4 regions of the Streptomyces sp. NPDC058758 genome follow, and region 2 is predicted to be linked to each of the others. Evidence: riboswitches for the same ligand, from Rfam matches in the RefSeq annotation. Region 2 holds a riboswitch; each other region holds the start of a gene.

What was found. A riboswitch is a leader RNA that binds a small molecule or an ion and turns the genes downstream of it on or off. The one in region 2 is predicted to bind cyclic di-AMP.
Positions count from the first base shown of each region.
Region 1: it holds a riboswitch for cyclic di-AMP, as region 2 does, so the genes downstream of both, ACFW6A_RS33975 (M23 family metallopeptidase) here and ACFW6A_RS02910 (peptidoglycan DD-metalloendopeptidase family protein) in region 2, are expected to answer to the same signal.
Region 3: it holds a riboswitch for cyclic di-AMP, as region 2 does, so the genes downstream of both, ACFW6A_RS11240 (peptidoglycan DD-metalloendopeptidase family protein) here and ACFW6A_RS02910 (peptidoglycan DD-metalloendopeptidase family protein) in region 2, are expected to answer to the same signal.
Region 4: it holds a riboswitch for cyclic di-AMP, as region 2 does, so the genes downstream of both, ACFW6A_RS25805 (transglycosylase SLT domain-containing protein) here and ACFW6A_RS02910 (peptidoglycan DD-metalloendopeptidase family protein) in region 2, are expected to answer to the same signal.

Region 1 is NZ_JBHYPS010000045.1:32,309-37,524, forward strand. Features, by position in the region: gene ACFW6A_RS33965 (pitrilysin family protein) at 1-423, shown strand, start outside; gene ACFW6A_RS33970 (M16 family metallopeptidase) at 450-1,814, shown strand; cyclic di-AMP (ydaO/yuaA leader) riboswitch at 2,013-2,173, shown strand; gene ACFW6A_RS33975 (M23 family metallopeptidase) at 2,182-2,952, shown strand; gene ACFW6A_RS33980 (GntR family transcriptional regulator) at 3,146-3,829, shown strand; gene ACFW6A_RS33985 (HPr family phosphocarrier protein) at 3,983-4,264, opposite strand; gene ACFW6A_RS33990 (GNAT family N-acetyltransferase) at 4,469-5,216, shown strand, end outside.
Region 2 is NZ_JBHYPS010000002.1:21,307-26,522, forward strand. Features, by position in the region: gene ACFW6A_RS02900 (PrsW family intramembrane metalloprotease) at 1-547, shown strand, start outside; gene ACFW6A_RS02905 (aldo/keto reductase) at 544-1,503, opposite strand; gene ACFW6A_RS02910 (peptidoglycan DD-metalloendopeptidase family protein) at 1,575-2,774, opposite strand; cyclic di-AMP (ydaO/yuaA leader) riboswitch at 2,786-2,937, opposite strand; gene ACFW6A_RS02915 (PP2C family protein-serine/threonine phosphatase) at 3,180-4,430, opposite strand; gene ACFW6A_RS02920 (MFS transporter) at 4,637-5,216, opposite strand, start outside.
Region 3 is NZ_JBHYPS010000006.1:295,775-300,990, forward strand. Features, by position in the region: gene ACFW6A_RS11225 (helix-turn-helix domain-containing protein) at 1-181, shown strand, start outside; gene ACFW6A_RS11230 (DUF6126 family protein) at 202-375, shown strand; gene ACFW6A_RS11235 (tyrosine-protein phosphatase) at 400-1,221, opposite strand; cyclic di-AMP (ydaO/yuaA leader) riboswitch at 1,614-1,771, shown strand; gene ACFW6A_RS11240 (peptidoglycan DD-metalloendopeptidase family protein) at 1,776-2,747, shown strand; gene ACFW6A_RS11245 (SGNH/GDSL hydrolase family protein) at 2,908-3,720, shown strand; gene ACFW6A_RS11250 (STM4011 family radical SAM protein) at 3,707-4,570, opposite strand; gene ACFW6A_RS11255 (STM4012 family radical SAM protein) at 4,580-5,216, opposite strand, start outside.
Region 4 is NZ_JBHYPS010000025.1:65,618-70,833, reverse strand. Features, by position in the region: gene ACFW6A_RS25820 (alpha/beta hydrolase) at 1-443, shown strand, start outside; gene ACFW6A_RS25815 (universal stress protein) at 591-1,505, shown strand; gene ACFW6A_RS25810 (phosphoribosyltransferase family protein) at 1,618-2,922, shown strand; gene ACFW6A_RS25805 (transglycosylase SLT domain-containing protein) at 2,916-3,806, opposite strand; cyclic di-AMP (ydaO/yuaA leader) riboswitch at 3,811-3,997, opposite strand; gene ACFW6A_RS25800 (hypothetical protein) at 4,332-4,991, shown strand; gene ACFW6A_RS25795 (phosphocholine-specific phospholipase C) at 5,007-5,216, opposite strand, start outside.

The DNA.
Region 1 (5,216 bases), on a different contig from region 2:
TTCGGCCTGCTCCGGCTCGCCGGCGCCCCCTCCCTCGGCTGGCTGGACGTGAAGACCTCCGGCGGCGTCGAGGTCCCCGCCATCGAGGCGGCCGTCGACGAGGAGCTCGCCCGCTTCGCCGCCGAGGGCCCGACCGCGGAGGAGATGGAGCGCGCCCAGGCCCAGCTGGAGCGCGAGTGGCTCGACCGGCTCGGCACCGTGGCCGGCCGCGCCGACGAACTGTGCCGCTTCGCCGTGCTGTTCGGCGACCCGCAGCTCGCCCTGACCGCGGTCGACCGCGTCCTCGCCGTCACCGCCGACGAGGTGCGCGAGGTGGCCGCGGCCCGGCTGCGCCCGGACAACCGCGCGGTGCTGGTCTACGAGCCCGCGGAGGGCCCGGAAGCCGACGAGAACAGCGACGAGGAAGAGGGAGCGGACCAGTGACCGACGCCGCCGTGTCTCTGACCAGCATGGAGTTCCACCCGCAGCCGCAGGCCGGCGCGGCCAGGCCGTGGGCCTTCCCGGCCCCCGAGCGCGGCGCGCTCGACAACGGCCTGACCGTGCTGCGCTGCCACCGCCCCGGCCAGCAGGTCGTCGCCGTCGAGATCTTCGTCGACGCGCCGCTGGACGCCGAGCCCGAGGGGCTCGACGGCGTCGCCACCATCATGGCGCGCGCCCTCTCCGAGGGGACCACCGAGCGCGGCGCCGAGGAGTTCGCGGCCGAGCTGGAGCGCTGCGGTGCCACCCTCGACGCGCACGCGGACCACCCCGGCGTCCGGGTCTCCCTGGAGGTGCCGGTCTCCCGGCTCCGCAAGGCGCTCGGGCTGGTCGCCGAGGCGCTGATCTCCCCGGCCTTCGACGCCGACGAGGTCAAGCGCCTGGTGGACAACCGCCTCGACGAGATCCCGCACGAGGCGGCCAACCCCAGCCGGCGCGCGGCCAAGCAGCTCTACAAGGAGCTGTTCCCGGCCACCTCCCGGATGTCCCGGCCCCGCCAGGGCACCAAGGAGACGGTGGAGGCCATCGACGCCGAGGCCGTCCGCGCCTTCTACGACGCGCACGTGCGGCCCGCCGCCGCCACGGCGGTCGTCGTCGGCGACCTCACCGGCGTCGACCTCGACGAGGTCCTCGCCGAGACCCTCGGCGGCTGGACCGGCAAGCCGGCCGCGCCGCGCCCGATGCCGCCGATCACCGCCGACGACACCGGACGGGTCGTCATCGTCGACCGCCCCGGGGCCGTCCAGACCCAGCTGCTCATCGGCCGGATCGGCCCCGACCGCCACGACGCCGTCTGGGCCGCGCAGGTCCTCGGCGTCTACTGCCTCGGCGGCACCCTGACGTCGCGTCTGGACGCCGTCCTGCGCGAGGAGAAGGGGTACACGTACGGCGTGCGCGCCTTCGGGCAGGTGCTCCGCTCGGACGGCGAGGGGCACGGCGCCTCGATGCTCGCGATCAGCGGCTCGGTCGACACCCCCAACACCGGCCCGGCCCTGGACGACCTGTGGAAGGTGCTCAGGACCCTGGCCGAGGGCGGTCTGACCGACGCCGAGCGGGACGTCGCGGTGCAGAACCTGGTGGGCGTGGCCCCGCTCAAGTACGAGACCGCGGCCTCGGTCGCCGCGACGCTGTCCGACCAGGTCGAGCAGCACCTCCCGGACGACTACCAGGCCCGGCTGTACGCGCGGCTGGCCGAGACCGGCACGGTCGAGGCCACGGCCGCGGTCGTCAGCGCCTTCCCGGTGGACCGGCTCGTCACCGTCCTGGTGGGCGACGCGGCGCAGATCGAGGAGCCCGTGCGGGCCCTCGGCATCGGCGAGGTGACCGTGGTGAGCTGACCCGCCGTCGGCTCCGGCGGAGGTCCCCGATGCGCGGAAGCGCCGGCGACCTCCGCTTTGTCCGTTATGGAGACAAGGATGATCGTATGCCCTGTGGCATGTCTTACAAATGGGCGAGTCTGTTTGGCGATTGAGATCCGTCCGGCCTAGCGTCGGTCCGTCTGTCCGACCCGACGCACGCGCCGCACCCGCGGCACCCGGACAGCATCGCCGAGTCCCCGTCAGGCGCGAGCCAGGGGAGCCGGGGACCCACGCAGTCCCTGGGGTGAATCGGACGCCTTCGCCACGCGGAGGGGCCCGTAGGAGACCTTCCTGCTCCGAACCCGTCAGCTAACCCGGTAGGCGAGAAGGAAGGAAAGGAACCGTCTTGGCGTTCACCCGTGCCACCGGGAAGCACCGTGGTGCGAGCCGACTGGCTCGCCGCAGCGCCGGCATCGCCGGCGTGGCCGCCCTCGCCACCACCGGCGTCGTCGGCACCCTCGCCTCCCCGGCGCTCGCCGCCGACACGGACAACCGCTCCGCCGAGGACACCGGCCTCACCCAGGTGATCGCCGACGAGTCCCTCGCCGACCAGGTCAGCGCGCAGGCCGCCGCCCAGGAGCGGGAGGCCGCCGAGGCCGAGGCCCGGGCCAAGGCGCGCGCCGAGGCGAAGCGCAAGGCCGAGGCCCGCGCCCAGGAGATCCGCGAGGCCAAGGAGCGCGCGGCCCGCGAGGCCGAGCGCCGCCGCCTCGCCTCCTTCAACCTCCCGGTCGCCGGCTCGTACGTCTCCACCGGCTACAAGACCGGCGGCTCCCTCTGGTCCTCCGGCAGCCACTCCGGCGTCGACTTCCACGCCGCCTACGGCAGCTCGGTCGTCTCCGTCGGCTCCGGCACCGTCGTCGAGGCCGGCTGGGGCGGCGCGTACGGCAACAACATCGTGATCCGGATGAACGACGGCACGTACACCCAGTACGGCCACCTGTCGTCCATCGGCGTCTACGTCGGCCAGTCCGTCGAGCCCGGCCAGCAGATAGGCGTCTCCGGCTCGACCGGCAACTCGACCGGCCCGCACCTCCACTTCGAGGCCCGGACCACCGCCGAGTACGGCTCCGACATCAACCCCGTCGCGTACCTGCGCGCCCGCGGCGTCAGCCTCTGACCCGCCACCCCGCCCAGGAAAGGCCCCGGCTCCCCCGAGCCGGGGCCTTTTCGTCGCCCGGGGACCGGCGCGACCGCCGCCCGGGGGAGGACGAATTCCGAGGGGGCATCGGAATTTCCGGCACACTGCAATAGAGTCGCGGAAACAGCGCCGCTCGAATTCGGTGCACGCGGAGCGAAAGCGGAGGTCGGACATGCGGGTTCCCGCGCAATCGGTATGCACGGCGATCCGGGACGACATCGTCTCGGGGATCTTCGAGCGCGGCGGCCGGCTGACCGAGGACCAGCTCGCCCGCCGCTACGGCGTCTCCCGCGTCCCGGTCCGCGAGGCCCTGCGCACCCTGGAGTCCGAGGGCTTCGTCGTCAGCCGCCGCCACGCGGGCGCCCAGGTCGCCGAACCCACCGAACAGGAGGCCGCCGACCTCCTCGACGTACGGGCGCTGCTCGAACCGCTCGGCGCCGCCCGGGCCGCCCAGCGGCGCACCGACGCCCACCTCAAGGTGCTCCGCGGCCTGGTCAGGCTGGGGCAGGAGCGGGCCCGCCGGGGGCAGGGCGAGGACCTCAGGGCGCTCGGCGGCTGGTTCCACGAGACCCTCGCGCAGGCCTCCGGCAGCCCGGCGCTCGCCGCGCTGCTCACCCAGCTGCGCCACAAGATCGCCTGGATGTACGCGGTGGACCTGCCGGACCGGCCGGTGGACGTCTGGGCCGAGCACGGGGCGATCGTCGACGCCGTCGCGCGCGGGGACGCCGAGCGGGCCCGCGCGCTCACCGCCCTGCACGCCGAGCGCGCGCTCCCGCTGCACCGGCTGAAAAGGCCCGAGCGGGGCCGTGTGAGGGTTTCGCAACATGCCGTCAACACGGCGAGTGCCCGGAATTAACACGGACACCGTATACAAAGAATAGCTATTCGGAGGCGTCCTCCGTGCTGCCCGAAAAAGAAAACGGGACGGCTCCGGAAATGCCGGACGGCCGTGTCCGCCGGGAATTCCGGGAACACGGCCGTACCGAGAAGACGTGGATCGACCCGCCGGTCAGACCGTCTCGGGAAGCTCGTCGAGGCCCTCGGCCACCAGCTTGGCGAGGCGCTCCAGCGCGGCCTCGGCACCCTCGGCGTCCGAAGCGAGCACGATCTCCTCGCCGCCCTGCGCGCCCAGGCCGAGCACCGCGAGCATCGACGCGGCGTTGACCGGGTTGCCGTCGGCCTTGGCGATGGTCACGGGGACACCGGAGGCCGTGGCGGCACGGACGAAGATGGAGGCGGGGCGGGCGTGCAGGCCCTCGGCCCAGCCGACGTTGACGCGGCGCTCAGCCATGGTGTTGCCCTTCAGGTCTTCAGCGGTTGTCTAGACCAGTCTCTCACGGCGTGCGGCGTGCTCCTGCCGACCTTCGTCCCGCATCCGTGCGACGTTCGGCCCTCCTTACCTTGCACGCGGTGCGGAGGGCGCGCGAGCCGTGCACCGCAGAGGAGTGGGTGCGCGGGCGGTGCCGGTGTCGCACCCCGGCCGTAGGCTTTGCCCATGCGGAGCGCGTCGGAGCAGGCGGACGGACCGGACGGACCGGGCGGCGGAGCGGGCGGCGGACCGGCCGGGGGAGCGGACGGCCGCCCGGCCCCGGAGGAGCACGCCTACCCCGACCACTGGGAGGCAGACGTCGTGCTCCGCGACGGCGGCACCGCGCGCATCCGGCCCATCACCGCCGACGACGCGGACCGGCTCGTCAGCTTCTACGAGCAGGTCTCGGACGAGTCGAAGTACTACCGCTTCTTCGCCCCCTACCCCCGGCTCTCCGCCAAGGACGTCCACCGCTTCACCCACCACGACTTCGTCGACCGGGTCGGCCTCGCCGCCACCGTCGGCGGCGAGTTCATCGCCACCGTCCGCTACGACCGGATCAACGACCTCGGCCGCCCCGCCTCCTTCCCCGCCGACGAGGCCGAGGTCGCCTTCCTCGTCCAGGACGCCCACCAGGGCCGGGGCGTCGCCTCCGCCCTCCTCGAACACATCGCGGCCGTCGCCCGCGAGCGCGGCATCCGCCGCTTCGCCGCCGAGGTGCTCCCCGCCAACACCAAGATGATCAAGGTGTTCACGGACGCCGGGTACACCCAGAAGCGCAGCTTCGAGGACGGCTCCGTCCGCCTCCACCTCGACCTGGAGCCGACCGACCGCTCCCTCGCCGTCCAGCGCGCCCGCGAGCAGCGCGCCGAGGCCCGCTCCGTCCAGCGGCTCCTCGCCCCCGCATCGGTCGCCGTCGTCGGCGCCGGGCGCG
Region 2 (5,216 bases):
GCTGCTGCCGCTCACCGGACTGCTGCTCGCGATGGGCGTCCACGCGCTGTGGAACGGCTCGGCGACCTTCGGCGGCCCGCTCGCCTTCTACGCCGTCTACGGGATCTTCATGGTGCCCGCCTTCGGGCTGCTGACCTGGCTCGCCGTGTGGAGCCGGCAGAAGGAGCTGCGCACCATCGCCGGGGTGCTCCCGGCGTACGCGGCGGCGGGCTGGCTCTCGCCGGAGGAGCCGCTGGCGCTCTCCTCGATGCGGGCCCGCCGCACCGCGCGCGCGGTGGCCTCCCGTGCGCACGGCAAGGCGGGGGCGCGGGCGGTCGGGGAGTACGAGTCCTTCGCCACGACCCTCGCCTTCCTGCGCGAGCGGGCCCGCCGGGGCACGGTCCCGGTGCCGGACTTCGCCGCGCGGGAGCAGGAGCTGCTGCACCACCTGTGGGAGCGCCGGGCGACGGCCTCGCCCGCCCTGTCGTACGCGGCACGGGCGACGGGCCGGGTGTGGGCGCCGCCGCAGTACCTCGACTACGGCGGCTACAACCCGTACAAGGGCTAGCCCTCGGGCGTCTCGGAGGCGGCCGTCAGGCGGGTCAGTTCGGCCTCGGTCAGGGTCAGGCCGGCGACCGCGACGAGTGCGGGCACCTGCTCGACCGTACGGGCCGAGGCGATCGGCGCGGCGACGGTGGGGCGGGAGGCGAGCCAGGCGAGGGCGACGGTCGCGGGCTCGGCGCCGTGGGCCTCGGCGACCTCGTCGAGGGCGGCGAGCACGGCCTGGCCGCGGGCGGTCTCGGCGAGCGGGGAGGCGCCGCGGGCGCGGACGCTCTCGACGGTCCGGCCGGGCCGGTACTTGCCGGTGAGGAAGCCGGAGGCCAGGCCGTAGTACGGGACGGCGGCGAGGCCCGTCTCGGCGGCGGTGTCGAGGAGCGGGCCCTCGTACTTCGCGCGCGAGACGAGGTTGTACTCGGGCTGGAGCGCCACGTACCGCGCGAGCCCTTCTGCCTCGGCGAAGTCGAGGGAGGCCCGCAGCCGCTCGGGGGAGATGTTGGAGGCGGCGACGGCCCGCACCTTGCCCTCCCGCACGAGCTGGTCGAGGGCGGTGACGATCTCCTCCACCGGCACCGACTCGTCGTCGAAGTGGGTGTAGTAGAGGTCGATGTAGTCGGTGCCGAGGCGGCGCAGGGACTCCTCCGCGCCGGCCTTGATGGTGGGGGCGCTGAGGCCCTTGAGGCGGGAGTGGGCGCCGACCTTGGTGGCGACGACGACGTCGGAGCGGTTGCCGCGGGCGGCCAGCCAGCGGCCGATGATCGTCTCGGACTCCCCGCCCTCGTTGCCCTCGACCCACTCGGAGTAGACGTCGGCGGTGTCCACGAAGTTGCCGCCGGCGGCCGCGTAGGCGTCGAGGACGGCGAAGGACCGCTCCTCGTCCGCGCTCCAGCCGAAGACGTTGCCGCCGAGGGCGAGCGGGAAGACGTGCAGGTCGGAGGTGCCCAGCGGGCGCAGAGTCGAGTTCATGCAGAAATCAACTCCGTGCACCGCCGGGCGTATTCCGGTCGAGGAGCCTGAACCCCGGCCGGAAAGCGGGCTCAGACGGTCAGGCCCTTGGAGCGCAGCCACTCCGCCGGGTCGATGCCCGAGCCGTCGGGGGTGTGGACCTCCATGTGGAGGTGCGGGCCGGTGACGTTGCCGGTGGCGCCGACGCGGCCGATGGTCTCGCCGGTGGTGACGGTCTGCCCGGCGGCGACGGTCATCGAGGACATGTGGCAGTACCAGACCTCGGTGCCGTCCTCCAGTTCCAGGACGACGCGGTAGCCGTACGAGCCGGACCAGCCCGCGGACTTGATCGTGCCGCCGTGCACCGCCTTGAGCGGGGTGCCGGTGGGCGCGGCGAAGTCGAGGCCCGTGTGGTAGCCGGAGGACCACATCGAGCCGGACTGCATGTAGGTCGAGGTGAGCGTGTACGAGGAGAGCGGCATGGAGTAGCTGGCGGCCAGCTTGGCGAGCCGTTCGGCCTCCGCCTTCTCGGCGGCGATGCGCTCGGCCTCGGCCTTCTCGGCGGCGAGCCGCTCCGCCTCCGCCTTGGCCTTCGCCTCGGCCTCGGCCTTGGCGGCGGCCGCGGCCTTGGCGGCGGCGTCCGTCGCGGCCTTCTCGGCGGCGGCCTTCTCGGCGGCCAGCTTCTCGGCGGCGACGGCGGCCTGCTGCTGCTGTTCGGCCTGCTGGAGGATGCGGGCGCGCAGGGCCTCGCCGGCGTCGGCGGCGGAGGCGGTGCGCTCCTCCGCGACGGCGGCCGGGCCCGCCGCGGTGTCGGCCGGGGCGTTGTACGTGATCGAGGTGAGCGGCTTCGCGGCGGCGCCGCCCGTCGCGACCGGCGCGGAGTCCCGCGCCGGGGCGGTCTCCTCCTCGTCGCCGAGGAGGTCGCCGACGCCCGGCAGGTCGTGGGCGTCCGGCAGGCCGAGGTCGGGCAGGTCCGGGAGGGAGATCGCGACCGGGGCCTTCTCCTGCGCGGTGGCGAGGCCGCCCGCGCCGACGGCGGCGATGACGCCGACGCCGAGGACGGTGGAGGAGCGGGCGAAGTTGGAGCGCTGCTTCACGACGCGGTGCCGGCCGCTGGCGCGGCTCTCGGCGCGCAGCGAGCCCTCGGTCGGGTTCCACTCCCCGGGCGCGGGGGTGAAGGAGGCCGGCGCGTACGGGTCCGGCGCGAAGCCGTCCGGGTCGTCCGCTCCGACGGCACCCGGGCCGCCGAACGGGTCGAAGGGGGCTCCGGGTACGGGGGTGTTGGACGCCACGGAGGCGCGCTCCTTTCCTTCCTTCTCGCCTACCGGGTTAGCTGACGGGTTCGGAGCAGGAAGGTCTCCTACGGGCGTGTTCGCACGGGGGGTGTGCGAGGGGCCCGATTCACCCCAAGGGTTGGTTCCCCGGTTCCCTTGCGGGATTCGGCGCGTGCGCACGGAGCCGTCTCTTGCGACGGCTGGGACGACCGCGCTGCGTTATCGAACGTTAATAGACACGACGGTCCGATTCCAAGCCGTTCCCCTTGATCATTCATTGAATTGGCAGGGATTCGCCCGAGTTGAGCCCCCTTCAGCGAGGTCCGGCCAAACCTTCGAGATCTGACGTTATGTCAATTGTTATCTCTGAGGCACCCCGTGACCACACACCGTGACGGCACCCTTCCCGGGGCCGGGAAACGGTCAGCGCTGCGCCGGTCCCGGCGGCACCACCGGCATCGTCCGCCGCCGTTCCGGCGCCCCGGCCGTCGGCCGGCTCACCGCGAGCAGCGCCATGTCGTCCGTCGAACCGCCGCCGGTGTGCCGCCGGACGTCGTCCACGAGCGCGTCGAGCAGTTCCTCCGGCCCAGGGAAGACCGCCCCCGCGAGCCGGGCCGCCGGATCGTAGAAGACGCCGTGCCCGTCCCGCGCCTCCGACAGGCCGTCCGTGTAGAAGAGCAGCGTCGCGCCCGGCGGGTACGCCCGCTCGTCGGCCCGGTCCGGCCAGGCCGCCAGCTCCCCCATCCCGAGCGGCAGCGCCGGCTCGGCCGGCTCGGCCGTCTCCAGGCGCCCGTCCCCGTACAGCAGCAGTGGCGGCGGATGCCCCCGGTTCACGATCCGTACGACCCCGCCCCCGCGCGGGACCTCGGCGATCACCGCCGTCGTGAACCCCTCGAAGGCGTCCAGCCCCTCGCGCCGGGCCCCCTCCCGCGTGAGGGCCCGTTCGAGCCGCTGCGCCACCCCCTCCAGCGTCGCCTCCTGCTCGGCGGCCTCCCGGAAGGAGCCGATGACCACGGCCACCGCCTCCACCGCGTCCATCCCCTTGCCCCGCACGTCCCCCACCACCAGGCGCACCCCGTGGGGGGTGTCCTGCACCGCGAACAGGTCGCCGCCGATGAACGCGTCCGCCTGCGCCGCCTCGTACCGGGCCGCGCACTGCAGCCCCGCGATCCGCTCCGCCGGCATCGGCAGCACCGCCCGCTGCGCCGCCTCCGCGATCACCCGCGCCGACGCGAGCCGCTCCCCGCTGCGCCGCACCACCAGGTTGATCAGCATCGCCAGCGCCGAGACGGTCACCACCGTCAGGGTCTCGGTGAGCGAGGGCACGTCGGAGAGCGTCCGGTTGTACGCGTGCAGCCCGATCGAGGCGAGGATCGCCGCGAGCCCGGTCAGCAGCGTCGTGAGCCGGGAGAAGAACGGGGCGGCGACCAGCGGGGCGGCGGAGAAGAGCGGGGCCGCCGTGTACGCGGGCGGCGTGGACAGGTCGAAGACCACCCCGCCCGCGATGATCAGCGGCGGCAGCGCCCGCAGGAACCTCCGGGCGGCCCCGTAGGGGACCGGCGAGGACCGCGGCTCGCGCCCGTAGGAGCCCCGGGGCACGGCGGAGCTGCCGGTGCGACCGCCGGGCCGCCCGCCCCGCCGCCCACCGCCCGCCGCTCCCCGAGGCTGCGCCACCTGAGTACTCCTGACCGGTCGGGGCCCGCCACCGGGCCGTGCGGGCCGGGCCGGGACCCGCGACCGCACACCCTCCAGGGTCCCCGCCCCGGCGCCGGGCGGCGACCGGCGGGGGGCCGACCGGCGTACGCGAACGGGCCCGGCCCCCGGCCGTCCTCACCCCGCCCCGAGCCCGCCCCCGCCTCTCCCCTCCATCCCTCCGTCCCTCACCCGGTGCGGAGCCGCCCGCCCCTCCCCAGCGCCGCGACCGCCGCCGCGCAGCCCAGGCCGACGGCGCAGAGCGCCAGCCACGGCACCGCCGTCCACCCCGTGACGTCGAGCAGCACGCCCGTACCGAGGTTCCCGAGGGTGATGCCGATCCCGCACACCGTGTTGTAGAGCCCGTAGTGGGTGGCCACCCAGCGCCCCCGGGAGAGGGCGACGACGGTGTCCATCTCGTACGGGTAGAGCACCGCGTTCGCCACCGCCAGGACCGCCGCGCACAGCAGCAGCGCCGGCGCGCCCCGGCCGAGCGCGGCGGGCAGCAGGAAGGCGCCGCCCATCAGCGCCAGGCCGAGGACGAGGCTCCGCTCGCGGGAGAGCCGGGCCGCGCACCAGGCCGTGATCCGCAGCTGCCCGGCGAGCGCGACGAGCGCGGAGACCACGAAGAGCGCGGTCGTCACGCCCGTGCCGCCCGCCGCGAGCGGCAGCGCCAGGTAGACCTGGAAGGAGAGGACGTACGAGCCGGTCATGGCGAGCGAGAAGAGCCAGAAGACGCGGTTGCCGAGGACGGTGCGCAGCTGGCCC
Region 3 (5,216 bases), on a different contig from region 2:
CGCCCTCGGCGAGACCGTGCACCTCCTCGACCCGGGGGACAGCGCGCACTTCGACTCCCTCACCCCGCACCGGATCGGCGCGGCCGGCCGCGCCGGCGCCGAGGTGCTGTTCGTCCACACGCTCCTGCAGAGCCCCGCCGCCGAGCTGTGCCTGGGCGGCGGCGCCCCGCACTCCCGCTGAGCCCCGAAGGGTTGGCCGAGATGTCCGAGAAGTCAGTCAAGTCCGAGAAGTCCGCCCCGGTCACCGGCGAGGAGCGCGGCGAGGGGAAGTTCCCCAAGGGGCTGGTGCTCCGCCTCTTCGCCTACCTGATCGCCGGTCACCTCTTCGCCGGGTTCCTCTACCTGCTCTTCATGCTCGGCGGCCAGAACCAGTAGCCGCCGCGGCCGGGACGCGCGGGCTCACCCCTCGGTGAGGAACCGCTCCCGCAGGCGCTCGCGGGTGCCGGGCGCCAGCTTCAGCCCCTCCGCGAGGTAGACGTCCACGGAGCCCCAGGTCGCGTCGATCGTCTCGAAGGCGGCCCGCAGGTACTCCACCCGCGCGTCGAAGAGCGGGCTCAGCAGCTCCATCACCTCGGGCGCCATCGCGTCCCGGGCGGTGGAGCTGCGGCGCACCTTGTAGCGGCGGTGCGGCGCGTCGGACTTCACGTAGTCCGCCTCGATGGCGCCGCGCTCCACGCCGAGCGCGAGCAGGGTGATCGCGATGGAGAGCCCGGCGCGGTCCTTGCCGGCCGCGCAGTGCATAAGGGCCGGGACGGAGTCCTCGGCGAGCGCGTGCAGGACCCGGCTGTGCTCGGCGGTCCGCTCCACGACCATCCGGCGGTACGAGGAGGTCATCCGCTCCGCCGCCCTGCCGTCGCCCAGCAGGCCCCGCAGCGTGTCGAGGTCGCCCTCGCGGACCATCCGCCAGAACTCCTTGCCGTCGGCCGGGTCGCTCAGGGGTATGTTCACGTTCCGCACGCCCGGGAGCTCGACGTCCGGCCCCTCCACCTTGGCGTCCGCCGCGTTGCGGAAGTCGAAGATCGTGTGCAGGCCGAGGCCGGCGAGGAAGGCCGCGTCGGACTCGGTGGCGTCGGCGAGGTGGCCGCTGCGGAAGAGGGTGCCGGGCCGGACCGTCCGCCCGTCGGTCGTCGGCAGGCCGCCCACGTCCCGGAAGTTGCGGACCTCCGCGAGCTCGGGCTCGCCGGGTTCGAGGGGCTGGACCTGCGGCAACTGCTGCGTCACGGATGCTCCTGGGGGTAGGCGTTCGGGGGGCCGGGACGGGATCGGTTCCCCTCGCAATCATCCCGGCGCGCGGGGCGCGGCGCACCCCCCTGACCGGTAATGGGCGATCTGTCCGTATTGGAGTGACTTGGCGTAAGCCGCCCTGGTTGAGGGGGAGATGGGATTCTCCGCGTGAGCAGGGTCATAGAAGTGACGGATCGTGCCCGACCGCCCGGTCCAATCCCCCTCCCCGAAAAGGGATTCGAGGGTCCGTCATCGACGGAGGGTGACCGGAATTCCGGGCCCGAAGATCGCCCCGGAATGCCCGGGGAATTCCGCGGCTTGTTCGCGCCGACCCCGCTCGTCTAGCGTCGCCGTCAATCCGGTCGGACCGCCTAGTCCTGCCACCGCCCGGAATTCGATCCCATCCCGACGTGGCAGGAGCGGGGGACCCAGGGAAGTACGCCGGTCCCGCGACGCAGGACGGCTAGGGGTGAAGCCGCGTGAGAACGCGGCCGGACATCTCCAGTCCGAACCCGACAGCTCACCTCGCAGGCGCCGGAGAGGAATTCGCCATGCCCGCGAACGGTAAGCACCGCCGCAAGAAGTCCACCTTCCTCACCCGTGGCCTCGTCGCCGCCGGCACCGGTGGCGCCGTCGTCGCCCTGCCGCTCATCGGCGCCACCGGCGCCCACGCCGCCGAGCAGGCCGCCCCGGCCGCCGCCTCCGGCGCCGTGGTGACCGCCGCCTCGCAGGTCCGGGCCCAGGCCGCCGCCGCCCCGGCCGCGCAGACCGCCGCCCCGACGACGTACTCCGTCGTCGCCGGCGACTACCTGTCCAAGATCGCCGCCGACCACGACGTCGACGGCGGCTGGCAGAAGCTCTACGCCGACAACCGCCAGGTCGTGGGCGAGGACCCCTCGCTCATCCTCCCGGGCATGAAGCTCACCCTCGGCGGCAAGAACACCGCCAAGGCCGCCCCCAAGGCCGCCGCCCCCGCCCAGACCGCCCCCAAGGCCAAGGCGAAGGCCACGAAGAAGGCCGCGCCCGCCGGTGAGCAGACCCGCGCCTCGCGCTCCGCCGAGCGCGCCGCGGCCCCGGCCGCCGCCCAGTCCTCCGGCTCCTCCGCGCAGGCCGCCTCCTCCGGCTGGGTCGCCCCGGTCGCCGGCGGCATCTCCACCTCGTACCGCACCGCCGGCGCCATGTGGTCCTCCGGCTACCACACCGGCACCGACTTCATCGCCTCCTCCGGCACCACCGTCCGCGCCGTCGGCGCCGGCACGGTCGTCTCCGCCGGCTGGAGCGGCGCCTACGGCAACGAGGTCGTCATCAAGCACGCCGACGGCAACTACTCGCAGTACGCCCACCTCTCCTCCCTCGCCGTCTCCGCCGGCCAGTCGGTGAGCGGCGGCCAGCAGATCGGCCTCTCCGGCTCCACCGGCAACTCGACCGGCCCGCACCTGCACTTCGAGATCCGCACCTCGCCGAGCTACGGCTCGGACGTCGACCCGCTGGCCTACCTGCGCCAGCACGGCGTCTCGATCTGATCCGTCCGGCGTAACGCCCCGGGGCGAAGGCCCGGCACACCGTGCCGGGCCTTCGCCCTATTCCGGCTTGGCAAACTCTTTATCGGTGGCATATATCACCCGCCGTCAACCCCTCCTTACGGTCGCGTAGGTCACATCCGAAAAGGAAGGATGTGCTTCCGTGGCAGACGATTCGAGAGCAACAGAAAAGAACGTGTTCGGGGCGGTCGGGGGATTCGGGTCGTACGCGGCGATCGGTGACAGCTTCACCGAGGGCGTCGGCGACCCGGGACCGGACGGGACCTACGTCGGCTGGGCGGACCGCTTCGCGGTGCTCCTCGCCGACCAGCTGCCGGACCACGAGGAGTTCCGCTACGCCAACCTGGCGGTCCGCGGCCGCCTCCTCGACCAGATCGTGGCCGAGCAGGTCCCCCGGGCGAAGGAGCTCGCCCCCGACCTGGTCACCTTCTGCGCGGGCGGCAACGACATCATCCGCCCCGGCACCGACCCCGACGACGTCGCCGAGCGCTTCGAGCGGGCCGTGCGGGACCTCACCTCCGCCGTCGGCACCGTCATGGTGACCACCGGCTTCGACACGCGCGACGTGCCCGTGCTCAAGCACCTGCGCGGCAAGATCGCCACCTACACGGCCCACGTCCGCGCCATCGCCGACCGCTACGACTGCCCGGTCCTCGACCTGTGGTCGCTGCGGTCCGTCCAGGACCGGCGCGCCTGGGACGACGACCGGCTGCACCTCTCGCCCGAGGGCCACACCCGGGTCGCGCTGCGCGCCGCCCAGGTCCTCGGCCTCCCGGTGCCGGCCGACCCGGACCAGGCGTGGCCCCCGCTGCCCGCCCGCGGTCCGCTGGAGGTCCGCCGCGACGACATCCACTGGGCGCGCGAGTACCTGGTGCCGTGGATCGGGCGGCGGCTGCGCGGCGAGAGCTCCGGCGACCACGTCGAGGCCAAGCGCCCCGACCTCATGCCCCTGTAGCACCCGTCCGGCCGGCGGGGATCCGCTCCAGGACCCCGCCGGCGAAGACGTCGTACAGCGGCAGCGTCTCCAGATGGACGTAGCCGATGTGGCAGTCGCAGACGGCGAGCGGGCAGGCCCGCGGCCGCAGCGCGGCACGGTACGAACCGTCGTACAGGTTGCCCAGCTCGGTCCGGACGAAGTGGCAGCGGCGCACCGTCCCGGCGCCGTCCACCGACACCACCGACTCGCCGGTCCGGCAGGGCAGCCCCGCCGAGCGGTGCGGATGCCGGCTGTAGCCGAAGAGCGGGTCGATCTCCGTCCAGGCCGCCGCCTCCGCGTCGGTGTACGCGTGCCCCTCGGCGGCGTTCACCCACAGGTAGACGTGGTCCGGCAGCGCCGCCCGCAGCCGCACCGCCTCCCCGTGGTGCTCGGGCAGGCCCACCACGCCCACGCTGAACCGGACGCCCCGGGCCGCCAGGTCGAGCGCCTTGCCGAGGAAGCGGTCGTACGGCGTCTGGCCGGGGTGGTACGTGCACCACAGGGCCAGCGATCCGAGGTCCGCCCCGTCCAGCCACGAGGTCCGGCAGCTCAGGTTGGTCTGGATCGCCACCCGCTCCACGTGCGGCAGCCGCGACAGCTCCACCAGCGCCCGCCGGTACCAGGAGCGGACCAGGCCCTCGCCCCAGGGGGTGAAGAGGATCCGCAGCCGGTCCCCGGTCCGCCCCGCCGCCCAGCCGGCGAACCGCTCCAGCGCCGCCCGGTCCGCGCGCAGCGTCTCCGGGGAGTCCCGGCGCTTGGCGAAGGGGCAGTACGGGCAGTCGTAGTCGCAGGACGCGAGCGGCCCCCGGTACAGCAGCGTCAGGTCCACGGCCCGCCCCTACTTCGGCTCGTACGCGGCCATCGCGGCCCGCACGGCCGGGGAGAACAGCTCGGGACCGAGCCCGTCCGAGTGCGCGAGCCCCTCCGCCGACAGCCTCAGCAGTCCCTCCGGCGCCGTCGCGTCCAGCCAGCCGCGCTCCGCGAACCGGCCGAGCTCCGCGCCGAAGTCCTCGTGCGCCGAGGACCCGAACCGCTCCTCGTACCCGGCGAGTTCCATGCCCTCCGCCTGGAGCAGCGACTGGAGGAGGTGGCGGCGGCGCGCCTCCGACCCGTCCACCCACCGGCCCACCTCGGCCCGGGAGAAGTCCCGGGTCTCCGTGTAGGCGTCGACGATCGACCGGATCTCCCGCATGTCGACCGCGTAGTCGAAGGAGTAGTGCAGCGCGGCCGTGTACGAGCGGGCGCCGCAGCCCAGGCCGATCATGCCGTCCGTCTGGCAGGCGTGGTCGTCCGGACCGGCCGGGGCCGCGCCGGACCGCCGGAACATCCGCATCGACACCTGCTCGTACCCCGCCCCGAGGAGGTGGTCGCGGCCGAGCCGGTAGAGCCGCAGCCGCCGCGCGTCCCACTCCCGGTCCGACTCGGCGGGGCCCGAGCGGCCGAGCCCGGTCAGCGGCCGCACGTACAGCGGGTAC
Region 4 (5,216 bases), on a different contig from region 2:
GCTCGATCGTCGGGATCTCGCCGGTCTCCGCGGCGGGCTTCCCGCTCGACGAGGACAGCCGGCAGCTGTTCGCCGGGGCCGCCGACGACCCGGCGCTACGACGGGTCATCATCGACCACACCACCGGCGGCCGGCACACCGGCCCGTGGCTGGACGCGGTCGTCGACCGCTCGGTGAGCCGCTCCTCCGCGGCCGCCTTCCGCGCCTACCTGGACTCGTGGTCCGGCGCCGACTTCCACGAGCGGGTCCGTGACAACCCGACGCCCGTGCTGCTGGTCGTCGGCGCGCACGACCCGGCGCTCGGCGCCGAGGCGATGGAGGCGACCTGGCTGCGCTGGTACCCCAACGCCCGCCTGGAAGTCCTCGCCGACGCCGGACACTACCCGCCGGAGGAGACCCCGAAGGACCTGGCCCGGGCCATCGAGGCCTTCCTCGCGGCCTGACCCGCGGGGCCCGCGCCCGGGACCTTCCGCGGGGCCGTGCGGGACGTCCGGCCCGCGTGGCGCCCGGTCCGGCGGGCAGTCGGCGGGTGTACTCGACCACGAGGGCACCCGCGATCGGCGGAGCACGACCGGAAGGCAGGAACAGCGATGGGGCGCAGCGAGGAACGGGCGGCGGCACCGGGGACCACGACGGCCGGCGGGCCGTTCGTCCTCGTCGGGACGGACGGCTCGTCGTCGGCGCTCGGGGCGGTCGAGGAGGCGGCGCGGGAGGCCGGGCGGCGCGGCGTGCGGCTGGTCGTCGTGCACGCCTTCATCTGGCCGCTGTTCCGGGTCGACCTGGAGCCCTCCGTGTACGGGCCGACCGAGAGCGGGCTGCGGCGGCAGGCGCAGATCGTCCTGGACACGGCCGTCGCCCGGGCCGGGGCGGCCGCCCCGGGCACCGAGGTCTCGGGCGAGCTGATCCCCGGCGAGCCGCTCGTCGTCCTCGCCACCCGCTCCCGGGGCGCCGAGCTGGTCGTCGTCGGCAGCCGCGGCACCGGCGGCTTCGGAGGCCTGGTGCTCGGCTCGGTCGCCGTCCACCTCGCCGCCCACGCCGAGTGCCCCGTCCTCGTCGTGCGCGGCCGGGGCGAGCCCGACGGGCCGGTGGTCCTGGCGGTCGACGGCTCCCCGGACTCCGACGCGGCCGTCGACTTCGCCTTCACGGAGGCGCGGGTGCGCGGGGCCGGGCTCGTCGCCGTCCACGCGTGGACCCCGCGTTCCGGACCGGGAGACCTCACCGGGCTCTTCCACAGTGCCGAGCAGGTGCACGAGGAGGCCGCCCGGGTCCTGGACGCGGCGCTGGCGCGGGCCGCCGGCCGCCACCCGGGGGTCGAGGCCGAGCCCCGGCTGGTGCGCGGCCGGCCCCGCGAGGTCCTGCTGGAGGAGAGCGGGAGCGCCCGGCTGGTCGTCATGGGCGCCCGCGGGCGCGGCGGCTTCGCCGGGCTGTTGCTGGGCTCGGTGAGCCAGGCCCTCCTGCACCACGCCCGGTGCCCCGTCGCCGTCGTGCGCGGCGCCGCGGGCTGAGGCGGGGCGTGCGCCGGGCCCCGGGACGCCGCCCGGTGGGACCCTGGAAGGGAGGGCCGGGCCGGACGGCCCGGGCCGCGCGGGGGTTCGTCCACCGGGAAGGCGGCGTGCCATGTATTTCGCCGACCGTGCCGACGCGGGGCGGCGGCTCGCCGCCCGGCTCGGCCATCTCCAGGGGCGTGACGTCGTCGTCCTCGGCCTGCCCCGGGGCGGGGTGCCGGTGGCGGCGGAGGTGGCCGAGGCGCTCGGCGCGCCGCTGGACATCTGCCTGGTGCGGAAGCTGGGCGTGCCGAGCCGGCCCGAGCTGGCCATGGGGGCCGTCGGGGAGGGCGGCGTCCGGGTGGTCAACGAGCAGGTCGTGCGGGACGCGGGCGTGACCGGGCGGGACCTGGCGGCGGTCGAGGAGCGGGAGCGGGCCGTCATGGCCGAGCGGGCCCGGCTCTACCGGGGCAGCCGCCGGCCGGTGCCGCTGGAGGGGCGGACGGTGGTGGTCGTCGACGACGGACTCGCCACCGGCGCGACCGCGCTGGCCGCCTGCCGCGCGGTGCGCGCAGGGGGCGCGGCCCGGATCGTGCTGGCGGTGCCGGTGGCGCCGCACGGCTGGACGGCACGGCTGGCGGGCGAGGCCGACGAGGCGGTCGCCGTGCACGCCCCGGAGGGGTTCTACGCGGTCGGGCAGTTCTACCGCGAGTTCGACCAGACGCCGGACGCCGAGGTGGTGGACCGGCTCGACCGGAACCGGGCCGCGCACGGCCCGGCGGTCCGGCACACGGCCGTACGGATCCCGGTCGGCGACCTGGAGCTGCGGGGCGACCTGGCGCTGCCCGACGGGGCGGCCGGGCTCGTCCTCTTCGCGCACGGCAGCGGCAGCGGCCGGCACAGCCCCCGGAACCGCGCGGTCGCCGGGGCCCTGAACCGGGCGGGGCTGGGGACGCTCCTCTTCGACCTGCTCACGGAGGCCGAGGCCGCCGACCGGGCACGGGTCTTCGACACCCCGCTGCTCGCCGGCCGGCTGGGCCGCGCCGCCGCCTGGTCGGCCGGGTGGCCCGCCACCGAGGGCCTGCCGCGCGGCTACTTCGGGGCGAGTACGGGCGCGGCCGCCGCGCTGTGGGCGGCGGCGGAGCCGGACGACGACGTGGCCGCCGTGGTGTCCCGGGGCGGCCGGCCCGATCTGGCGGGGGAGCGGCTCGCCGCGGTCCGGGCCCCGACCCTGCTGGTCGTCGGCGGGAGCGACGACCTCGTCCTGGACCTCAACCGGCGGGCCGGAGCGCTGCTGCGGTGTGAGAGCCGGCTGGAGGTCGTGCCGGGCGCCGGCCACCTCTTCGAGGAGCCGGGGGCCCTGGAGGAGGTGGCGGCGCTCGCCGCGGACTGGTTCACCGGCCGCTTCGGGGCGGCCGGGAACGGGCGGGATCAGTAGGCGCCGTTGACGTTGTCGATGGAGCCGTACCGGTCGGCCGCGTAGTTGCAGGCGGCGGTGATGTTCGCGACCGGGTCGTACGGGTCGAGCGAGGTGCCCGGCACGTGGTAGGCCGAGAACGTCGGGTCGATGACCTGGAGCAGGCCCTTCGACGGGGTGCCCTTCGCGGCGTTGGAGTCCCAGAGGTTGACGGCGCGGGGGTTGCCGGAGGACTCGCGCAGGACGTTGCGGAGGATGCCGTCGTACGAGCCGGGGATGCCGTAGCGGGCCATGACGTCCAGCGACTCGCGGATCCAGCCGTCGAGGTTGTCGGCGTACTGCGGCGCGGCGGCGGGGGCCGCGGCCTGGACGGCGGCCGGCCGGGTCTGGGCCTGGGCCCGGGTCTGCACGGCGGGGGTCGCCGCGCGGGCGGAGGAGCGGCTCGCCCGTTCGGCCGAACCGGTGGAGGCGGGCTTCGCGGCGCTCTTCCGGGCGGCCCGCTCGGGCGCGGGAGCGGCCTTCGCGGAATCCCGACGAATCGTCAGTTCGAGGCCGGGGTGAATGAGTGACGGATTGTCACCCACGGTCGTCCTGTTCGCCTGGTAAAGCGACTTCCAGCCGCCCTGAATTCCCTTTCGGTGGGCGATCAGGGAAAGCGAGTCGCCCTTCACCACGGTGTACGCGCGGGTGGCGGTGGGAGCGGCCGGAGCCTTCGTGACGGCGGTGGCCGGTGCGGCCGGCGCGGCGACTGCGGCCGGTGCGGCGGACTCGGGGAGGGGCGCGGCGCCCGCCGCGGCGGGGACGACCAGCGGCAGGGCGAGGGCGACTCCGCCGGTGCCCGCGAAGGCGAGACCTCGGGAGACGGGGCGGCGTCGGGGACGGCGGTGCTTGCCGTGAGCGGGCATGGCGGTTTCCTCTCCGGCGCCTGCGAGGTGAGCTGTCGGGTTCGGACTGGAGCTGTCCGGCCGCGCGCACGCGGCTTCACCCCGAGCCGTTCCGGTGGTGCCGGACCGGCGGTGTGGTGGGTCCCCCGCTCCTGCCGTCGGGTGAAATGGGAGGTCTTTCGGGCGGTGGCAGGATTCGGCGATCCGCTCGAATGGAGGTGACCGTAGGCGAGAAATGCGGCGGGGAACAAGATGCGAATGGGCGGGAAAAGGGACGGTGGAGATCGAAACGGCGGAATTCAAGATCGACCGTTTCGGCTCCCCTTCCGGAATCCCTTGCGGCGCACGGCTCGTGACGGAGGGGGAGCCGCCGTCGGCGCGGGGAAAGTGAGTCGCGTCACGGGGTGCGCAATGTCCGAATAGGGAAGCTCGCGAATTTAGGGGAATTCTGCGGTGTAATGCCTTGCTCGCGCGGGTCGGTGGCGAGAGGGCGGCGCGAATGGCGCATACCGGGCAAAGAGGTCATATGCCCCTCATGATGGGGGGATGTCATCCCCCGCCCCGCCGCGCGACCCCGACGCGCTCGACCGAGAGGTGGCGCGCCTCTACGAGAGCGCCGCCTGGGAGAGCCTGCTTCCGTCCCTGCCCGCTTCTCCCCACGAGCCCGGGGCCGAGGCCGAGCCCGTGGCTGTGGCCGTCTCCGCCCCGGCCCCCACCCCCGCCCCCGTCTCCGAGGCGTGGCGGAGCCTCCTCACCGTCCCCGTGGAGCGGCTGGTCGCCGACGCGCTCGGCGCGCTGCCCCCGGCCCCGCCCGCCGAGCGTCCGCTGCCCGGCCGGATCGGGGCCGTCCTCCCGGACCGGCTGCACCTCTGGCGCGCGATCGGCCGCTCCGACGTGCTCCCCTCCGTCCACCTGGCCTACGCGCGCCGGGTGCTGACCGAATGGGGATGGCAGAACACGCCGTACAAGCTCCGCGACGCACGGGGCGCCCGGTGCCTCTGCGGCGCCCTGCTCGCCGCCCACCGGCTCGGCCACGGCAGCACGTCCACCATGAACGAGGCCGGCGCGTGGATCATGACCGAGCTGCGGTCCCGCGGGTGGCACGGACTCATCGGCCCCTGGAACCGCGCCCCGGGCCGCACCGCCCAGGACGCGCTCGCGCTCCTCGACGCCACGATCCGGCGCGCGGCCCTGGCCGGGCGGTGAGGGCGCGCCGGGCGGTCAGCCGGTGACGCTCGGCGCCCCCGTCTCGATGTGGCCCGTGTAGCGGCGCGACCAGGTGCCGTCGATGTCGGCCAGGATCGTGAAGTCGTACCAGCCGTCCTGGTACGCCACCGCGTTGAAGTGGTCCTCGCGGGCGGCGCCCGCCGGGACGGTGTACGTCCACGGGCCGTCCGTGCGGTAGGCGTTGGAGCGGACGGTGAAGGTGAC